Regions from separate parts of the Bradyrhizobium sp. 26S5 genome, predicted to be linked through region 1. Evidence: predicted binding sites of a transcription regulator. Region 1 holds the regulator's gene; each other region holds the start of a gene.
What was found. The regulator PhoB, encoded in region 1, activates phosphate uptake and scavenging genes when phosphate is short. The targets are predictions, from matches to a motif close to TGTCATNNANCTGTCAT.

Region 2: the regulator PhoB is predicted to act here: its motif matches at 2,709-2,725, upstream of V5279_RS14750 (inorganic phosphate transporter).
Region 3: the regulator PhoB is predicted to act here: its motif matches at 4,106-4,122, upstream of ugpB (sn-glycerol-3-phosphate ABC transporter substrate-binding protein UgpB).

What each region holds. Positions count from the first base shown of each region.
Region 1 covers NZ_CP145948.1:8,737,490-8,743,769, forward strand. The annotation lists gene argF (ornithine carbamoyltransferase) at 1-250, opposite strand, end outside; gene V5279_RS41380 (aspartate aminotransferase family protein) at 250-1,458, opposite strand; gene V5279_RS41385 (GcrA family cell cycle regulator) at 1,955-2,467, shown strand; gene phoB (phosphate regulon transcriptional regulator PhoB) at 2,706-3,416, opposite strand; gene phoU (phosphate signaling complex protein PhoU) at 3,546-4,262, opposite strand; gene pstB (phosphate ABC transporter ATP-binding protein PstB) at 4,274-5,092, opposite strand; gene pstA (phosphate ABC transporter permease PstA) at 5,089-5,934, opposite strand; gene pstC (phosphate ABC transporter permease subunit PstC) at 5,939-6,280, opposite strand, start outside.
Region 2 covers NZ_CP145948.1:3,185,325-3,191,604, reverse strand. The annotation lists gene V5279_RS14760 (DNA repair protein) at 1-588, opposite strand, end outside; gene V5279_RS14755 (UdgX family uracil-DNA binding protein) at 839-2,317, shown strand; gene V5279_RS14750 (inorganic phosphate transporter) at 2,770-4,398, shown strand; gene V5279_RS14745 (LysR family transcriptional regulator) at 4,307-5,428, opposite strand; gene V5279_RS14740 (hypothetical protein) at 5,567-5,980, shown strand; gene V5279_RS14735 (cytochrome P450) at 5,986-6,280, shown strand, end outside.
Region 3 covers NZ_CP145948.1:133,941-140,220, reverse strand. The annotation lists gene aroA (3-phosphoshikimate 1-carboxyvinyltransferase) at 1-166, opposite strand, end outside; gene V5279_RS00675 (TIGR02300 family protein) at 313-720, shown strand; tRNA gene V5279_RS00670 (tRNA-Ala) at 816-891, shown strand; gene V5279_RS00665 (MarR family transcriptional regulator) at 1,495-1,956, opposite strand; gene V5279_RS00660 (organic hydroperoxide resistance protein) at 2,139-2,564, shown strand; gene V5279_RS00655 (CaiB/BaiF CoA-transferase family protein) at 2,772-3,977, shown strand; gene ugpB (sn-glycerol-3-phosphate ABC transporter substrate-binding protein UgpB) at 4,178-5,494, shown strand; gene ugpA (sn-glycerol-3-phosphate ABC transporter permease UgpA) at 5,647-6,280, shown strand, end outside.

The sequences.
Region 1 (6,280 bases):
GCTGCATCTCGGTGCCGGTCAGCATGATGGATTCACCGCCGAGCTGGCGCATGCCGACGTCGAACGACACCCGGGTGCGGGTCGACGGACGCTCGAAGATCATCGCCAGCGTCTTGCCCTCGAGCGGCTTCCTGCCCTTCTCATGGGCCTTCAGCTTCGCCTTCATGGCGGCGCCGGCGGACAGCATGTTGCGCAGTTCGCCGAGCGGCAGCTCGTTGATATCGAGGAAGTGACGGACCGGCTTGCTCATCATCCCGCCGCCTTCTTCGGCTGGGCCGCCGCTAGCGCAGAGCAGGCGCGCTCGAGCGAGCCGATCGACTGGTCGATCTCGGCCTCGGTGACGATCAGGGGCGCCAGGAAGCGCACCACATTGTCGCCGGCACCGACGGTGAGCAGCTTCTCGTTGCGCAGCGCAGCGACGAGGTCGCCCGAGGGCACCACGGCCTTGACGCCGATCAAAAGGCCCTCGCCGCGCACTTCCGCCAGCACGGACGGATAGCGGTCGACGACGGAAGCGAGCTTCTGCTTGAGCAGCAGCGACATCTTCTGCACGTGATCGAAGAAGCCGGGTTTCAGCATCACGTCGAGCACGGCATTGGCCGCGGCGACCGCCAGCGGATTGCCGCCGAAAGTCGAGCCGTGCGAACCCGGCGCCATGCCCTCAGCGGCCTTGGCGCTCGCCAGCACTGCGCCGATCGGGAAGCCGCCGCCGAGCGCCTTCGCCAGCGACATCACGTCAGGGGTCACGCCGGTGCGCTTGTAGGCGAAAAGATCGCCGGTGCGGCCCATACCGGTCTGCACCTCGTCGAATGCGAGCAGCAGGCCATGCTCGTCGCACAGCGCGCGCAGCGCCTTGAAGAACGCCTGCGGCGCCGAGCGCACGCCGCCCTCGCCCTGCACCGGCTCGATCAGGATGCCGGCGGTATGCGGGCCGATCGCCTTCTTCACCGCCTCGATGTCGCCGTGCGGCACCTGGTCGAAGCCGTCCATCGGCGGGCCAAAACCCTCGAGATATTTTGGCGAGCCGGTCGCGGCCAGCGTACCCAGCGTGCGGCCATGGAAGGCACCTTCGAAGGTGATGATGCGGTAGCGCTCGGGATGGCCCTTGGAGAAGTGATAGTGGCGGACCAGCTTGATCACGCCTTCCATCGCCTCTGCGCCGGAATTGCAGAAGAACACGAAGTCGGCAAAGCTCTGCTCGCACAGCCGGGCGGCCAGCGCCTCGCCGTCCGGGCTCTTGAACAGGTTCGACATGTGCCAGAGCTTGGTCGCCTGTTCCTGCAGCGCCTTGACCAGATGCGGATGCGCATGCCCGAGCGCGTTCACCGCAACGCCCGAGGTGAAATCGAGATAGCGGTCGCCGTTGGTTGCGATCAGCCAGGCGCCCTCGCCGCGCTCGAAGCCGAGATCGACCCGGGCGAAGACGGGGAGCAGATGCGACGAGGCGCTGTTGGTCATGGCGTTCACTGCCGGTTTGAAGCCGACAATTGCCGGGCGGCTTGACGCCAGTGCAGCAACGGCCAGCTTCGGAAAACAAAACGGCCGCCTTTGCGGGCGGCACGTACAGGCATTCTATGCTGCGGCCAGTAGGTGTCAATCGCCAGCAGCCGGCCTTTGCCGACCTTCCTGCGATGCGGAACGAGCGCAATCCGGAGCATTCCGGTGCGGTGGAAAAGCCTCATTGCAGTGCTTAACTTTGTGGGAACATGTGGACGCACGGCCGCGGACTCTTGCGCCAGAGTCACGCCATATTGTAGCGTTTGGCCTGTCGGGTACGACATCTCGTGCGGCAGTACTGGACCCTCTAAGTAGCCTTCGTGTCACACGTAAACGTTCGGGCTCAAAACCGCGCCCGGCGAGGGCTAAGGGATTCTGGCCGCTGGGATTTTGACCCGGATTTGGCTCGCAGCGTCGCTCCAATGACTGGCCGGCGCCATGCGAAAGGAAGAATGCGATGACTGTATTGACCTGGTCCGACGATCGCGTCGAGCAGCTGAAGAAGCTCTGGGAGTCTGGCCTCTCGGCCAGCCAGATCGCCGCGGAACTTGGCAATGTGACGCGAAACGCCGTGATCGGCAAAGTGCATCGGCTCGGCCTCTCCGGCCGCGCCAAGGCCCCCTCCACGGCGGCGCCGCGGCAGCGCAAGGCCCGCCCCGCCCAGCACATGATGCGGGTGGCGCGTCCGGTCTCGCGCGGCAACACCGCGCTGGCGCATGCCTTCGAGGTCGAGATGGAGCCCGATCCGATCTCCTACGACAACGTGGTGCCGATGAGCCAGCGGCTGTCGCTGCTCGAGCTGAACGAAGCCACCTGCCACTGGCCGGTCGGCGATCCCTCGAGCCCGGAATTCTTCTTCTGCGGCGGCAAGGCGCTCGGCGGCCTGCCCTATTGCGCACACCACTCGCGCGTCGCCTACCAGCCCGCCGGCGATCGCCGCCGGCCGTCGGCGAAACCGCAGATCAAGTGAGCACTCGGGAAACTGGCGTAGGACTGAAAAAGAAATCCCCGTGAAAGCGGGGATTTTTTTGTGGCTCGTCGCCCGGATGCATCACCGGCGTCGTCCCGGCGCAGGCCGGGACCCATAACCACGAATGGGTGTTGTTAGAAAGCTGTCTGGCCACTTGCCCATTGCGCCGGCCGCGGCGTATGGGTCCCGGCTTTCGCCGGGACGACGCCGTGTTGCGGCTTGTGAATGCCGCGCGGCCTTACGGCTGCGGCTCGGCCTTCGCGAAGCGGTCGTCGAGCGCGTAGCCGGCGCCGCGCACGGTGCGGATCGGATCCTGCTCGCGGCCCGGATTGAGCAACTTGCGCAGGCGGCCGATATGCACGTCGACGGTGCGCTCGTCGATATAGATGTCGCGGCCCCAGACGCTGTCGAGCAGCTGCTCGCGGCTGAACACCCGGCCGGGATGCTCGAGGAAGAATTCGAGCAGACGATATTCGGTCGGCCCGAGATCGATCGGGCGGCCGGAGCGCGCCACGCGGCGCTTCTCGCGGTCGAGTTCGATATCGCCATAGGTCAGCACGGTGGCAAGCCGCTCCGGGCTCGCACGGCGCAGCAGGCCCTTCACCCGCGCGAGCAGCTCGGGCACCGAGAACGGCTTGACGATGTAATCGTCGGCGCCGGTGGCAAGCCCGCGCACGCGCTCACTCTCCTCGCCGCGCGCGGTCAGCATGATGATCGGAAGCTGCTTGGTCTCGGGCCGCGCCCGCAGACGGCGGCACAGCTCGATGCCGGACAGGCCCGGCAGCATCCAATCGAGTACCACGAGGTCGGGGATGCGCTCCTTCAACCTGGTGTCGGCGTCGTCGCCGCGTCCCACCGTTTCGACGTCGTAGCCTTCCGCATCGAGGTTGTAGCGCAACAGCGTCGTCAGCGCTTCCTCGTCTTCGACTACCAGAATGCGTGCGCTCATCGGTCTAAGTTCTTTCTCTGTGGTGATCCGTTGCCCAAACGCAAACCGAAACACTCAACCCCTGAGCATATTCCCCGTGGAAACGGTTTGTCGCGACGACAATCCGGTTCCGCCGATGCGGATCATGCCCTAGTTGCCCGGCACCGTGGTGGCGAAATTGGTCATATCGCCCTTCGGACGCTTGTCGGTGATCTGCTGGCCCTCGATCATGTAGAACACGGTCTCGGCGATATTGGTGGCGTGGTCGCCGATCCGCTCGATGTTCTTGGCGCAGAACATCAGATGGATACAGAACGAGATGTTGCGCGGATCCTCCATCATGTAGGTAAGCAGCTCGCGGAACAGCGAGGTGCAGATCGCATCGACCTCCTCGTCGCCCTTCCAGACGTTCATCGCCGCCGGCAGATCGTGCGCGGCATAGGCGTCGAGCACCGACTTGACCTGAGACAGTACGAGATCGGTCATGTGCTCGAGGCCGCGGATCAACTTCAGCGGCTGGAAATCGCTCTCCAGCGCCGCGACGCGCTTGCCCATGTTCTTGGCGAGGTCGCCGATCCGCTCGAGGTCAGTCGCGACGCGCATCGCGCTGACGATCTCGCGCAGGTCGATCGCCATCGGCTGGCGGCGAGCGATCGTCAGCACCGCGCGCTCCTCGATGACGCGCTGCAGATTGTCGATCTCGATGTCGGCGGCGACCACGCGCTTGCCCAGCGCGACGTCGCGGCGGATCAGCGCGTCGACCGACTCGGTGATCATGCGCTCGACGAGGCCGCCCATCTCGGCGACCAGGCGGGTCAACTCCTGCAGGTCGCTGTCGAATGCCTTGGCGGTATGTTCAGAAGCCATCGCTTGTCTCCTCAGCCGAACCGGCCGGTGATGTAGTCCTGCGTGCGTCGATCGCTCGGCGAGGTGAAAATCTTGTTGGTGTCGTCGAACTCGATCAGCTCGCCGAGATACATGAAGGCGGTTTTGTCGGAGACGCGCGCCGCCTGCTGCATGTTGTGGGTGACGATCGCGATCGTGTAGTCCTCGGAGAGCTCCTGGATCAGCTCCTCGACCTTGGCGGTCGAGATCGGGTCGAGCGCCGAGCACGGCTCGTCGAACAGGATCACCTCGGGACGCACCGCCACGGTGCGTGCGATGCACAGCCGCTGCTGCTGGCCGCCGGAGAGCGACAGGCCGGAGGCGTTCAGCTTGTCCTTGACCTCGTTCCACAGCGCGCCGCCGCGCAGCGCCTTCTCGACCCGGTCGTCCATCTCGGACTTCGAGATCTTCTCGTAGAGGCGGATGCCGAAGGCGATGTTCTCGTAGATCGTCATCGGGAACGGCGTCGGCTTCTGGAACACCATGCCGACCCGCGCACGCAGCAGATTGAGGTCGAGCTTGGGATCGAGAATGTTGGTCTGGTCCAGCATCAGCTGGCCGACCGCGCGCTGGCCTGGATAGAGGTCATACATCCGGTTGAAGATGCGCAGCAAGGTCGACTTGCCGCAGCCGGACGGGCCGATGAACGCCGTGACGCGGTTGGTGCCGAGCGTCAGGTTGATGTTCTTCAGCGCGTGGTGCTCGCCGTAATAGAAGTTGAGGTTGCGCACCGTGACTTTCGGCGGCGCTTCCGGCAGCGGCACCTGGGGAACGTGGCTCGCGGCAGTCGTGGAGACGGAAAGCTCGGTCATTTTGCGGCCCTTTCGGCACCAAGGATGCGCGCGCCGATGTTCAGCGCGAGCACAGTGAATGTGATGAGCAGCGCACCGCTCCACGCCAGCTCTTTCCAGTAGGCGTAGGGGCTCTGCACGAAGTTGTTGATGGTCACCGGCAGGTTGGCCATGGTCTTGGTCAAATCCCAGCTGAAGAACTGGTTCGACAGCGCGGTGAACAGCAGCGGCGCGGTTTCGCCGGCGACGCGGGCGGTCGCCAGCAGCACGCCGGTGATCAAGCCGGATCGCGCTGCACGATAAGCGATCCGCTTGATCACCAGCGAGCGCGGCAGGCCGAGCGCGGAGGCCGCCTCGCGCAGCGGATTGGGCACCAGCAGCAGCATGTCCTCGGTGGTGCGCAGCACGACCGGGATCACGATCACAGCGAGCGCGAGCGCGCCTGCGATCGCCGAGAAGCCGCGCATCGGCACCACGACCGCACCATAGATGAACAGGCCGATGATGATCGAGGGCGCGCTGAGCAGGATGTCGTTGATGAAGCGGATCACCGAGGTGAGCTTGTCGTTCTTGCCGTATTCGGCGAGGTAGGTGCCGGCGAACAGGCCGAGCGGCGCACCGATGCCGACGCCGATCACGGTCATGATGACCGAGCCGACGATGGCGTTGAGCAGACCGCCGTCGGTCGAGCCCGGCGGCGGCGTGTTCTGGGTGAACAGCTGCACGCTGAGGCCGGCGAGGCCGTTGTAGAGCAGCGTGAACAGGATCAGCGCCAGCCAGGTGACGCCGAACAGCGCCGCGCCGACGCAGAGTGCGCGGATGACGATGTCGCTGCGGCGGCGGGATTTGTAGATCGGGTTCATGGCGCTACTTCCCCGCCTTCGTTTCAAGCCGCATCAGCATCAATCGCGCGCCGGCGAGCACGAAGAAGGTCAGCACGAACAGCAGCAAGCCGAGCAGGATCAGGCCGGACTGGTGCAGGCCGTCGCTCTCGGCGAATTCGGAGGCGATCGCGGCCGAGATCGTGGTGCCCGGCGCGAAGATCGACGACGAGATGCGGAACGAGTTGCCGATGATGAAGGTCACCGCCATGGTCTCACCGAGTGCGCGGCCGAGCGCCAGCATGACGCCGCCGATCACGCCGACCCGGGTGTAGGGGATCACGACGCTGCGGACGACTTCCCAGGTGGTGCAGCCCATGCCGTAGGC
Region 2 (6,280 bases), 4.1 Mb from region 1:
GCCGGGCGGCGAATGCGCCGCGCGCACGATCCAGCGCGTCTCCGCGGTCGAGGGGATCGCCGTTGCCGCGATCCGCAGCACCAGCGCGGTGACGCCGGAGGCTTGCGCGGCCAGGGTCAATTTGCGGCTGGCGACGAGGTCGAGCTGGCGCGCATGGCCCCAGACCTCGAGCACGACGGCGCCGAGCGCATCGCAGGCGAGCGCGTCGGCCGCGGTGCGGAGGCCATTGTCGATATCGGCGGCGCGCACCGTGACCAGCAGGCGCGGATCGAGGCCGAGCTCGGCGAGCCCGCGCATCGACAGCGCGCCGTTTTCGCGATCGGAAAAATCCTGCCGCACCCAGACCAGCGGCTTGCGCGCAGACAGCCGTCCGGCAAGCCCCGCGATGAAGCCGGTCGCCGCCCCGCCTTGATGGCCGGCCGCGAACACCTCGTGCAGCGTTGCCGCCGCAAGCCCGCCGCGCAGCATCGCGTCCGCGCTGGCGTGTCCAAGCGCGATGCGGTTCGGCATCGCCGCCTCCGATGGCGCCTCGATGCGCGCGATGCTGCCGCGCAGAGACGCAAGCGTACCCGTGCGTGCGCCGTTCATATGCGCCGCTCCTTCCCAACCAAAATTTGAGGCCGTCACTGATCCGAACCAGGGACTGGCTCATTTGTTCATGATATGTTCTAATATAAAGCTAACAGGGCCGGCAGAGTCAATCGGATTGGTGAGCTCCGTGATTCATGAGCGGAATCAATGGGATTCAGGAGCGGCCGAACTGCACGCCGCCGGTTCGCCCGCGGCGTCCGGCGCGCCGGCCCGGAAAATGGCGGCGTGACGGAAACGGAGCAATCGCATGCGTATCATCGTGCTCGACAACGTCACCGATTTCGAAGGCTGGCGCAAGGCCGCGCGGCGATTGGTGCTGAATGACGTGAAGCCGTCGGACGTCACGTGGACGGTGCGCAGCGACGACGAACTGGTGTCGGCATCCTGCGTGAATGAATTGCCTGATACGCCGCAGGCGCAGTTCAACGTCACAGCCAAATTTATCGAGCTGGCAAGGACCGCGATCCTGCATCGCAATGACGAGCGCTTCGCCCTGCTCTATCGCCTGCTGTGGCGGCTGCGCAGCCATCATGATCTGCTCAGCGCGACTGATGATCCCGATGTCGCCGAGGTCCACGCGATGGCGCGCGCGGTCTATCGCGATATCGACAGGATGCACACGCATCTGCGCTTCCGCGAGATCGGCCGCGAGCAGAAGGCGCATTACGTCGCCTGGTTCGAGCCGGAGCATCGCATCGTCGAGCATGCCGCACCGTTCTTCGCCGGCCGCTTCGCCGACATGCCGTGGTCGATCCTGACCCCCGACGCCTGCGCACATTGGGACGGGCACGCGATCTCGATCACGCCGGGCGTCGCCAAATCCGAGGTTCCGAGCGAGGACCGGCTCGAGGAGGTCTGGCGGCGGCATGACAACGGCCGCTTCAATCCGGCGCGGCTGAAAGTGATGGAGATGCCGCAGGCCTATTGGAGGAACCTGCCCGAGGACTCGATCATTAAACCTCTGATCGAAGACGCCATGCGCATGACCAGCGGCCCCTTCATCGCACGCAAGGCCGCCGAGCCGCAGCAGCGGCAGGATATGCCGATGCCCCGCAAGCAAGCTCGCGACACGCATACCCAGGACAAGCAAACCCAAGACAAGCAAACTCAAGACAAGCAAACTCGTGACGCGATCGCAGCCTTGCGCGACGAGGCCGCCGCTTGCCGCGCCTGCCCGCTGTGGAAGGACGCGACGCAAACCGTGTTCGGCGAAGGGCCGCAAGGCGCGACGCTGATGCTGGTCGGGGAGCAGCCCGGCGACAAGGAAGATCTCGCCGGCCATCCCTTCGTCGGTCCCGCCGGGCAGATGCTCGATCGCGCGCTTGAGGAAGCCGGCATCGCGCGCGCCAAGGTCTACATCACCAATGCGGTGAAACACTTCAAGTTCGTGCCGCGCGGCAAGATCCGGCTGCACCAGAAGCCGGGCACACCGGAGATCCGCGCCTGCCGGCAGTGGTATGAGCGCGAGCTCGCCGCCATCAAGCCGGAGCTCGTGGTGGCGCTCGGCGCCACGGCCGCGCAGAGCGTGCTCGGCAAGATCACACCTATCCACAGGAACCGCGGCCAGCTGATCGAGCATGACGGAACCAGGGTGCTGGTCACCGTACACCCGTCCTATCTGTTGCGGCTGCCCGACGAGAAAGCCAAGGCGCTGGAATATCAACGCTTTATCGACGATCTGAAAATCGCCGCAAATCAGCTGCGCAATTCAGCCCACGCGGCTTGAGTTCCGGGGGAACTGCAGGATCACACTTCAACGTGAAATTGTTCAAAACGCTGATAAATCCCTACAACCTTGAATTGATCCGTGATACCCTCACGTGTCTACGGGCATCGGGCGTCATGTTCACGCCATGACGTACCCTGAGGCGGGCGCGCTGCGCGGTTTGCTAGCCCCGATCGTGCGGCGCGCCACCTCATCCTCACTCCCGAAACAGCCGTCCTGGACCGACGATGCGCACGAATGATCGTGCGATATCCACCGCGCGCGCCAGTCCCGTCGTGTCCGTATTCGCGGGACTGTTCAAACGATTTCAAGGAGAAGCAGCAAGATTCAGCGCATGACGCATGGCGCGGATTCAAGCACCTGCTTGCGCTGCGCAAAACAACGTTGAGCTTGTCATCTAACCTTCAACTCCATCAGTCAAAAATGCCCCTCCAACTACGAGGGGCGTCAGAATGACCGACATTACACTCAATTCATCGCTGGCCGATGGAGCGCCGATACAGCCGGCGTCGCGGCCCAATCTCGACAAGGGTTTTAACCCGCTCACGATGATCATCTTCTTCGGCATCCTTGCCGCGGGACTTTTGTACGTTGCCTACAGCATCTATTCGGACGTCGACGCCACCGGCACCAGGGTCACCTCCTACCTGCCCTACTTGCTGCTGCTGGTCGCGTTGTTGATCGCGCTCGGCTTCGAGTTCGTGAATGGCTTCCACGACACCGCCAACGCGGTGGCCACCGTGATCTACACCCACTCGCTGCCGGCGGAAGCTGCGGTGATGTGGTCCGGCCTGTTCAACTTCCTCGGCGTCTTGACCTCGACCGGCGCGGTGGCGTTCGGCATCGTCTCGCTGCTGCCGGTGGAATTGATCCTGCAGGTTGGCTCCAGCGCCGGCTTTGCCATGGTGTTCGCGCTGTTGATCGCCGCGATCCTGTGGAATCTCGGCACCTGGTATTTCGGCCTGCCCGCCTCCTCCTCGCACACGCTGATCGGCTCGATCATCGGCGTCGGCGTCGCCAACGCGCTGTTGCGCGGCCGTGACGGCACCTCGGGCGTGGATTGGGGCAAGGCCACCGAGATCGGCTACGCGCTTCTGCTGTCGCCGCTGGTCGGCTTTATCTGCGCCGCCGGGCTGCTGCTGCTGCTGAAGGTGATCGTCCGGAACCCGGCGCTCTACGCCGCGCCGGAAGGCAACAAGGCGCCCCCGCTCTGGATCCGCGGCCTGCTGATCCTGACCTGTACCGGCGTCAGCTTCGCCCACGGCTCGAACGACGGCCAGAAGGGCATGGGCCTGATCATGCTGATCCTGATCGGTACCGTGCCGACCGCCTACGCTCTGAACCGCGCGCTGCCGGAGAGCCAGGTGGCCCAGTTCCAGAAGACCTCGGAGGCCGCCTCCAAGGTGGTCGCGGCCAAGGGCGCCGGCCACAGCATCATCGGCGATCCCCGCCCGGCGGTGACCCAATACGTCTCGTCGCACCACATCAGCGAAGGCACCTATCCCTCGCTGTCGGTGCTGGTGAAGGACGTCGGCGACCAGGTGCAGAAGTACGGTTCGCTGAACAAGGTGCCGGCGGAAGTCGTCGGCAACACCCGTAACGACATGTACCTGACCTCGGAGGCGATCCGCTTCCTGATGAAGGACAAGGAAAACGACCTCAGCAAGGAAGAGGTCGCGACCCTGAACGCCTACAAGGCCTCGCTCGACAGCGCCACCAAATTCATCCCAACCTGGGTGAAGGTTGCGGTCGCGATCGCGCTCGGCCTCGGCACCATGATCGGCTGGAAGCGCATCGTCGTCACGGTCGGTGAGAAGATCGGCAAGACCCATCTCACCTACGCACAGGGTGCATCGGCCGAACTCGTTGCCGCCGCCACCATCGGCGCCGCCGACATGTTCGGCCTGCCGGTCTCGACCACACACGTGCTGTCGTCAGGCGTCGCCGGCGCGATGGCGGCCAACGGCTCCGGCCTCCAGGTCGCCACCATCAGAAACATGGTGATGGCCTGGGTGCTGACGCTCCCCGCCGCGATCCTGCTGTCGGGCTGCCTCTACGTGATCTTCTCGCGGGTGTTCTGACCCGCGAGAGCCGCGGCGGCTCTCGCAAGACACGCAAGAAACACGCAAGGCCCGCGCCGCCAGCGCGGGCCTTGCTGCGTGATGGAGGACGTTTCGCGACGGCCGTCTTCAAAGACTGCGGCTCAGGCAGCATAAGCCCGGGCTTCCTCGGCGAGCAGGCCGCGCGCCCATTTGTGCAGGCCGGATTTGGCCGTCCTTGCGCTCCAGTACATGTCGATCGAGACCGGCACGCGGAACGGCAGCGCACCGACATGCAGGCCGCCGCGCATCGCCCGCGCCAGATGATGCGGGATGGTCCGACCAGCCTTGTGCCGGCGATGATGCGCTCCAGACTGTCGTGGTTCGGAAGGCTGACCACCGGCTCGATCTCGATCTGCTTCGCCCTCAGCGCCTCGAGATAAAGCGGCTGCCACTCGCCGCTGTGGGTGATGAAGACATGCTCGGCCTTCGCATAGGCCGACAGCGCGACCCGGCCGCGCGCCAGCGGATGGGCCGGATCCATCACGCAGACATAGTGATCGGTGAGGATGTGGCGTCTAAAGAAGTTGTCGCCGACGATGCCGACCGGACCGAGCACGATGTCGCATTGGTTCTGCTTGAGATGGACGTCGCCGTGGCCGGCGGCGTCGAGCAGGACAAGACGAACCTGCGGCGCGCCGGCCCGCAGCCGCGCAGTGAATTGCGGGATCAGGGTCTGGCGTTCGTGATAGTTGCAGGAGATCGTCACGCTGCCCCGCGCCGTCGCCGGATCGAATTCCGCCGGTGCGGCGAGCCCGTCGATCTCGCCGATCATGTCTCGCGCCCAGCCGACCAGTGCCGCGCAGCGCTCCGTGGCGGTCACGCCGTTGCCGTTGCGGACGAACAGCGGGTCACGGAGCGCGCCGCGCAGCCGCTCGATCGCATAGCTGATCGTGGACTGGTTGACGTCGAGCCGCTTGGCTGCCGCCGAGAACGATTGCAGGTCGTACACCAGCACCAGCGTCCGCAAGGTCCCGATGTCGATCGGATCGATCGAGGAATTGACCGCCACGCTGCACCTCCCCCATTGCTGGCGGCCCAGCCTATCACAAGGTCATGCGAGATTTCGATGTAGCAGATCGGCCCCATCGAATTGAGCGATTGCGCACCCGGCGCTAGATTTGGCGAAAAGACGCTCCCGGGAGGATTAATGACCAGCACCGTGCCTGTCGTCACCGACATCGCGTATCAGGACCTGCTCGACGACCCCTACCCGGTCTTCCGCCGCCTGCGCGAGATGGCGCCGGCGGTTTTCGTCGAACCCGCCAAGCTGACGCTGGTGACGCGCTTCGACGACATCACGCGGATCGAGCGCGATCCCGCGACCTACTCGGCCGACAATCCAACCTCGCTGGTCAACAGAGTGATGGGGCCGACCTTCATGCGCAAGGACGGCGCCGAGCACGCGATCGGCCGCAAGGCGATCGAGCCCTCGTTCCGCCCCACCACGATCAAGGAGCATTGGGCGCCCAAATTCACCGCGATCGCGCAAGAGCTGATCGATGATCTGTCCGCGACTGGCGAAGCCGATCTGTTCGCCGCGCTGGCGGCGCCGGTGGACTGATGGCGATGATCGGTTTTCGCGAGATGCCGTGGCAGATCCTGGCCGAGTGGTCACAGGCGCTGATCGACGGCGCGGGCAATTATGCCGCCGATGCCGAGATCGAGCGCAAGGCGATGCAGGCGAGCGCCGATGTCGATACCGCGATCGACGTGGTGCTCGAACTTCACCGCAGCAATCCAAATCCCTCGATCCTGTCCTCGATGGTCAATGCCGATCCGCAGATGCCGATCGAAGCCATCCGCGCCAACATCAAGGTGATCATCGGCGGCGGACTGAACGAGCCGCGCGACGCGATCCTGA
Region 3 (6,280 bases), 1.1 Mb from region 1:
CGTCCTCGCCCTCCAGAAGACCGGAAATTCGGGTTTCGCCCACCGAAAGCGCCCCCAGGATAAGGGCACGGTGGGAGATCGATTTATCGCCGGGAACGCGGACTTTGCCGGCCAGGGGGCCGCAGGCGCGCGATTCCAGCGGGGTCGGGATGTCAGAATGGGCCAAGATTGTGTCCTCTCGCGCCGCGGCAGGTATCACATAGGCAACACCGCGTCACGCGCCCGTCACTTGCGCACAAACCGCTATTGACAGCGGCGGCTCAACTAGCCAAGTGAAGCACCGTTTTTCAGCAAAATTCTGGGATGACCACGTTGGCCAAGTCCGAGCTCGGAACCAAGCGTATTTGCCCGACCACAGGCAAGAAGTTCTACGACCTCAACAAGAATCCGGTGATCTCGCCCTACACCGGCGAGGTCGTGCCGATCGCACCCGTGGCCCCGCCGAGAGGCCGCGGCGCCACCGTCAGTTCGCCTGCGACCGCCGCCGAGATGCCCGAGGCGGCCGAGACCGAGGAATTGGTCTCGCTCGAGGAGGCCGATGCCGAGGAGAACACCGGCAAGGTCAAGGCCGTGGTTCCCGAATCCGAGGACGATATCGAGGTCGATGAGACCATCGATGACGATGACGACGACGATTCGACCTTCATCGCCGACGAGGAAGAGGGCGATGAGGACGTGACCGACATCATTGGTGACGTCGGCGGTGATGAAGAGACTTGAGATCGGCGCCGATCTATGATCAACGGTGCTGCCGCGCGCGTCGCTTAGGCCGCGCGGGCCGGGATCGATCCCCCAGGGTCATCCCAACTGGATAAGGGGCCATAGCTCAGCTGGGAGAGCGCTTGCATGGCATGCAAGAGGTCGGCGGTTCGATCCCGCCTGGCTCCACCACGCTTCGCCCTTCGGGCTACGCGTGGCGCAGCCACGAGTTGCCTGAAGGGCGAAGCGTGGTGTCCGGCGTAGCCCCAAGGGCGAAGACGGACTGCCAAGGGTTCTATCCCCATCCGGCTCCAGTGGATGCGAATGTGGTACGTCTACATCATCCGCAGCATCAACTTCCCTGATCAGGAATATGTTGGCGCCAACGGTCGCGCAGAGCGACGATCTCATCCTTCGTCCGAGCAGTCCGCTAAACTCGGCGATCCACCACCCTTTTTGATCTAGAACAAAGTCCGAAAGTCCATTGGTTGCTACCCTGTCGGGCGCCAAGGGACGCGAAGCATGCGCTATTCCACCTGGACGGAATTCTTGCGGTGCCTCAGGTGCCAACGCACCGGTCATGCTCAGCTCTCGGAGATCCTCCCCTTTAGAAATCGGATCGATCTGATCCCGGAGGGCTTCGAGATTCTTCACGACGAACGCGGCAACGATTTCCAGTGCAAGACCTGCAGAGTGCCAGCCTTGCCATGACTTAGCCTTGCCATGACTCAGCCTTGTTATGACTAAGCCATGCCATGACAGGGTGCGCCGCGTTCCCGGACAAGAGACCGCCCCCTACTCCCCCAGCACTGCATTCAGCCGGTCGCGCAGCGCGACGATCTCATCCTTCATCGCCAGTAACTCGCCGACCGTGCAGTCCGATGCCGCGAGGATCGACTGCGGAACGGCCTTGGCCTTTTCGCGCAGCGCGTGGCCCTGCGGCGTCAGCGCGATCAGGACCTGGCGCTCGTCCTCGGTGCTGCGGGTCCGCTTGATCAGTTCGGCCGCCTCGAGCCGCTTGAGCAGCGGCGTCAGCGTGCCGGAATCCAGGAACAGGCGCTCGCCGAGGTGCTTCACCGGCACGTCGTCGCGCTCCCACAGCGCCAGCATCACGAGATACTGCGGATAGGTCAGCCCAAGCCGGTCGAGCAGCGGCTTGTAGACGCGGTTGAAGGCGTGCGCGGTCGAATAGACCGCAAAGCAGATCTGGTTATCGAGCCGCAGCGCCTGATCCGCCGCCGTTGGTTTCCTGACCATGATTCCCATCGAATCCATCTCGTTTCCGGGTCATTCTGGGCTCACGGGAGCCGGGATTCAATTGCGAACAATTAAATGTGAGGCCACATATTTTATATTGTGCGCAATCTAATTGCGTGCAATATATCGTTCGTCGAACACGAACTCAAGTCCACCGAAGTCCAAACCCAAGGGAGACCACCATGTCTGTGAACGTGCTCTACAAGACCAGCGCCAAGGCAACCGGCGGCCGCGACGGCCATGCGGCGACGCTCGACGGCGCGCTCGACGTCAAGCTCACCACCCCGAAGGAGCTCGGTGGCGGCGGCGGCGCCGGCAACAATCCGGAGCAGCTGTTCGCGGCCGGCTATGCGGCCTGCTTCATCGGCGCCATGAAGTTCGTGGCCTCGCAGGGCGGCCCGAAGGTTCCTGCCGACGCCTCGGTGACCTCGACGGTCGGTATCGGCCCGCGCTCTGCAGGCGGCTTCGGCCTCGCCGTCGAGCTCGCCGTCTCGCTGCCCGGCCTTCCCCGGGCCGAGGCCGAAGCGCTGGTCGAAAAGGCCCACCAGGTGTGCCCCTATTCCAACGCGACCCGCGGCAATGTCGACGTCAAGCTGAGCGTCGTCTAATTCGCCTTCCGCCAATGGTCCGCCACATCAGCGTGGCGGACCATTGCATTTGCAGGAGATCATTGCATTTCGAATGCCAGTTCGCTTGGCGAACGCAGGCGCGGCCCACTGCATGGGCCTGCGCGGACGGGAGCATTGCTGCCTCGCCCGAAGACCGTTAGCTCTGGGACCTCGTTTTTGAGTCCCAACTGAGCGAAGGTTGCTTCCATGAATACCCCAGCGGCTACGGGCGCGATGACCGGACTGCGCGTGATCGATCTGACGCGCGTGCTCGGCGGCCCGTATTGCACCCAGATCCTCGCCGACCACGGCGCCGACGTGATCAAGGTCGAGCCGCCCGCCGGCGATGAGGTGCGCGACTGGGGCCCTCCCTTCCACGAGGAAGACGCGGCCTATTTCGTCGGCATCAACCGCAACAAGCGCTCGATCGGCCTCGACCTCGCCTCCGAGGGCGGACGCGTCGTGCTGATGAAGATGCTCGAGACCGCCGACGTGCTGATCGAGAATTTCAAGCCGGGCACGCTCGACAGATGGGGCATCGGCAACGACGTGCTGCGCGCGAAGTTTCCGCGCCTCGTGCATTGCCGGATCTCCGGCTTCGGTGCCGACGGCCCGCGCGGCGGCAATCCGGGCTATGATGCGATCATCCAGGCGATGACCGGCATGATCGCGGCCACCGGCTCGCCGGAGAGCGGCCCGATGCGCATCGGCGTGCCGCTGGTCGACATCACCACCGGTCTCTATGCGGCGATCGGCATCCTGATGGCGCTGTCGGAGCGGCAGCGTTCGGGGCTCGGCCAGTTCATCGAGACCACGCTGTACGAGACCGGGCTTGCGATCATGCATCCGCACACCGCGAACTATTTCATGCACGGCAAGCCGCCGTCGCTCACCGGCAACGAGCATCCCAACCTCGTGCCCTACGCGATCTTCCCGACCAAGACCGACAACATCTTCATCGGCGTCGGCAATGACGGCACCTTCCGCAAGCTCGCCAAGGAAATCGGCAAGCCGGAGCTCGGCACCGATCCGCGCTTTGCCCGCGACAAGGACCGCATCGCCAACCGCGATGCGCTGCGGGCGGAGCTTGCCGCGGTGTTCAGCCAGCACGAGGCCGAGCCGCTGTGCAACCGGCTGCTCGCGGCCGGCCTGCCGGCAGGCCCGGTGCAGAAGATCGACCAGGCGCTGACCAACCCGCACACGATCCATCGCGGCGACGTCATCGAGAAGGATTGGTACAAGGGCGTCGCCTCGCCGATCCGCCTCGAACGCACCAAGCCGAGCCTGCGCCGCACGCCGCCGAAGTTCAGCCAGCACGCCGCGGAAGTGCTCGGCGAGTTCGGCTACTCCAAGGACGAGATCAACGGCCTGGTTGAAAAGGGCGTGGTCTGCGGTCCCCAGCGCAAGCGCTAAACCTCACGCCTGCTCTGCGGTGCAACGTCGCGTCCGGCGTTGCACCGCACGGACGCGGCCGCAATCTCCGCCTTTTTTACCGCTTCCCTTTGCTTCGGCTTCCCCCCTACCATGACTTTCGTTTATACGGTCATTTGAACGTCATCCGGCGCTGTTAACGCGCGCAACGAAAGATGGCGTTCCAACCGGGAGGGGTTTTGATGATCTTTCGACGACTCGGCGCTGCTGCGGCAGCCGCTGCCGCGCTTGCATTCGCGTCGCCAGCATTTGCGGTGACCGAGATTCAGTGGTGGCACGCGATGACCGGCGCCAACAACGACGTCATCGTCAAGCTGGCCAACGACTTCAACGCCGCGCAATCCGACTACAAGGTCATCCCGACCTACAAGGGCGGCTACGCCGACACCATGAACGCCGGCATCGCCGCCTTCCGCGCCGGCAACGCGCCGCATATCATGCAGGTGTTCGAGGTCGGCACCGCGACGATGATGGCCGCCACCGGCGCCGTCAAACCGGTCTACAAGCTGATGGCCGATGCCGGCGAGAAGTTCGATCCGAGCGTCTACCTGCCCGCGATCACCGGCTACTACTCGACCTCGAAGGGCGAGATGCTGTCATTCCCCTTCAACTCGTCGTCGACCGTGATGTGGGTCAATCTCGACGCGCTGAAGAAGGCCAACATCGCGGAGATTCCGAAGACCTGGCCGCAACTGTTCGATGACGCCAAGAAGCTGAAGGCGGCCGGCTACGCCACCTGCGGCTTCTCCGGCTCCTGGGTCACCTGGGTCAATCTCGAGCAGCTGTCGGCCTGGCACAACGTGCCGCTCGCCAGCAAGGCCAACGGCCTCGACGGCTTCGACACCGTGCTCGAATTCAACGGCCCGTTGCAGGTCAAGCACCTCGAGACTCTGGTCGAGTTGCAGAAGGACAAGATCTACGACTATGCCGGCCGCACCAACACCGGCGAAGGCCGCTTCACCTCGGGTGAGTGCCCGATCTATCTGACCTCGTCGGCCTTCTTCGGCAACGTCAAGGCGCAGGCCAAGTTCAACTTCACCGCGGCGCCGATGCCGTACTATCCCGACGTCAAGGGCGCGCCGCAGAACTCGATCATCGGCGGCGCCTCGCTCTGGGTCATGGGCGGCAAATCGGCCGAGGAATACAAGGGCGTGGCCAAGTTCCTGACCTTCCTCTCGGACACCGACCGCCAGATCTGGATCCACAAGGCCTCGGGCTATCTGCCGATCACCAAGGCAGCCTATGCCAAGGCCAAGGAAGAGGGCTTCTACAAGGACCAGCCCTATCTCGAGACCCCGCTGCTTGAACTCACCAACAAGGAGCCGACCGAGAATTCCCGCGGTCTGCGCCTCGGCAACATGGTGCAGCTGCGCGACATGTGGTCGGAGGAGATCGAGCAGGCGCTGGCCGGCAAGAAGACCGCCAAGCAGGCGCTGGACGCCGCCGTCGAGCGCGGCAACCAGATGCTGCGGCAGTTTGAAAAGACCGCCGTCCGCTGACATGATGCCTTCGGCATGATCCGGAAAAGTGCGAAGCGGTTTTCCGGAAAGATCATGCCCAAACGACGAGCTAAAGCGCGACGATCTCGTCGCGCTTTAGGGCCATCCCCCGGCAGGCCGCGACCTCGCGGCCTGCCCTTTTTGCCGAGACCATGCAAAAGCAAGCGATTTTCCAATCAAAGCTGTTGCCTTACGCGCTGGTTGCTCCGCAACTCGCGATCGTCCTGATCTTTTTCTACTGGCCGGCCGTGCAGGCGGTGATCCAGTCCTTCCTGCTGCAGGACGCCTTCGGCCTGTCCACCAGCTTCGTTTGGTTCGAGAACTATCTCGAACTGTTCAAGGACGCGACCTATTTCGCGGCGATCGTCAGGACCTTCGTGTTCTCGTTCGCGATCGCGGTCTCCTCGCTGTCGTTCGCACTGCTGCTCGCGGTGATGGCCGACAGGCCGCTGCGCGGCTCGACGCTCTACCGCACGCTGCTGATCTGGCCCTACGCGGTGGCTCCGCCGGTGGTCGGCGTGCTCTGGGTGTTCATGCTGCACCCCTCGCTCGGGGTGCTGTCGCGCTATTTGCGCGGCATGGGCATCGACTGGAATCCGCTGCTCAACGGCGACCAGGCGGCGGCCCTGATCATCCTCGCCGCGGCCTGGAAGCAGATCTCCTACAATTTCCTGTTCTTCCTCGCCGGCCTGCAGAGCATCCCGAAGAGCGTGATCGAAGCCGCCGCGATCGACGGCGCCCGTCCGATGCGGCGGTTCTGGACCGTGATCTTCCCGCTGCTGTCGC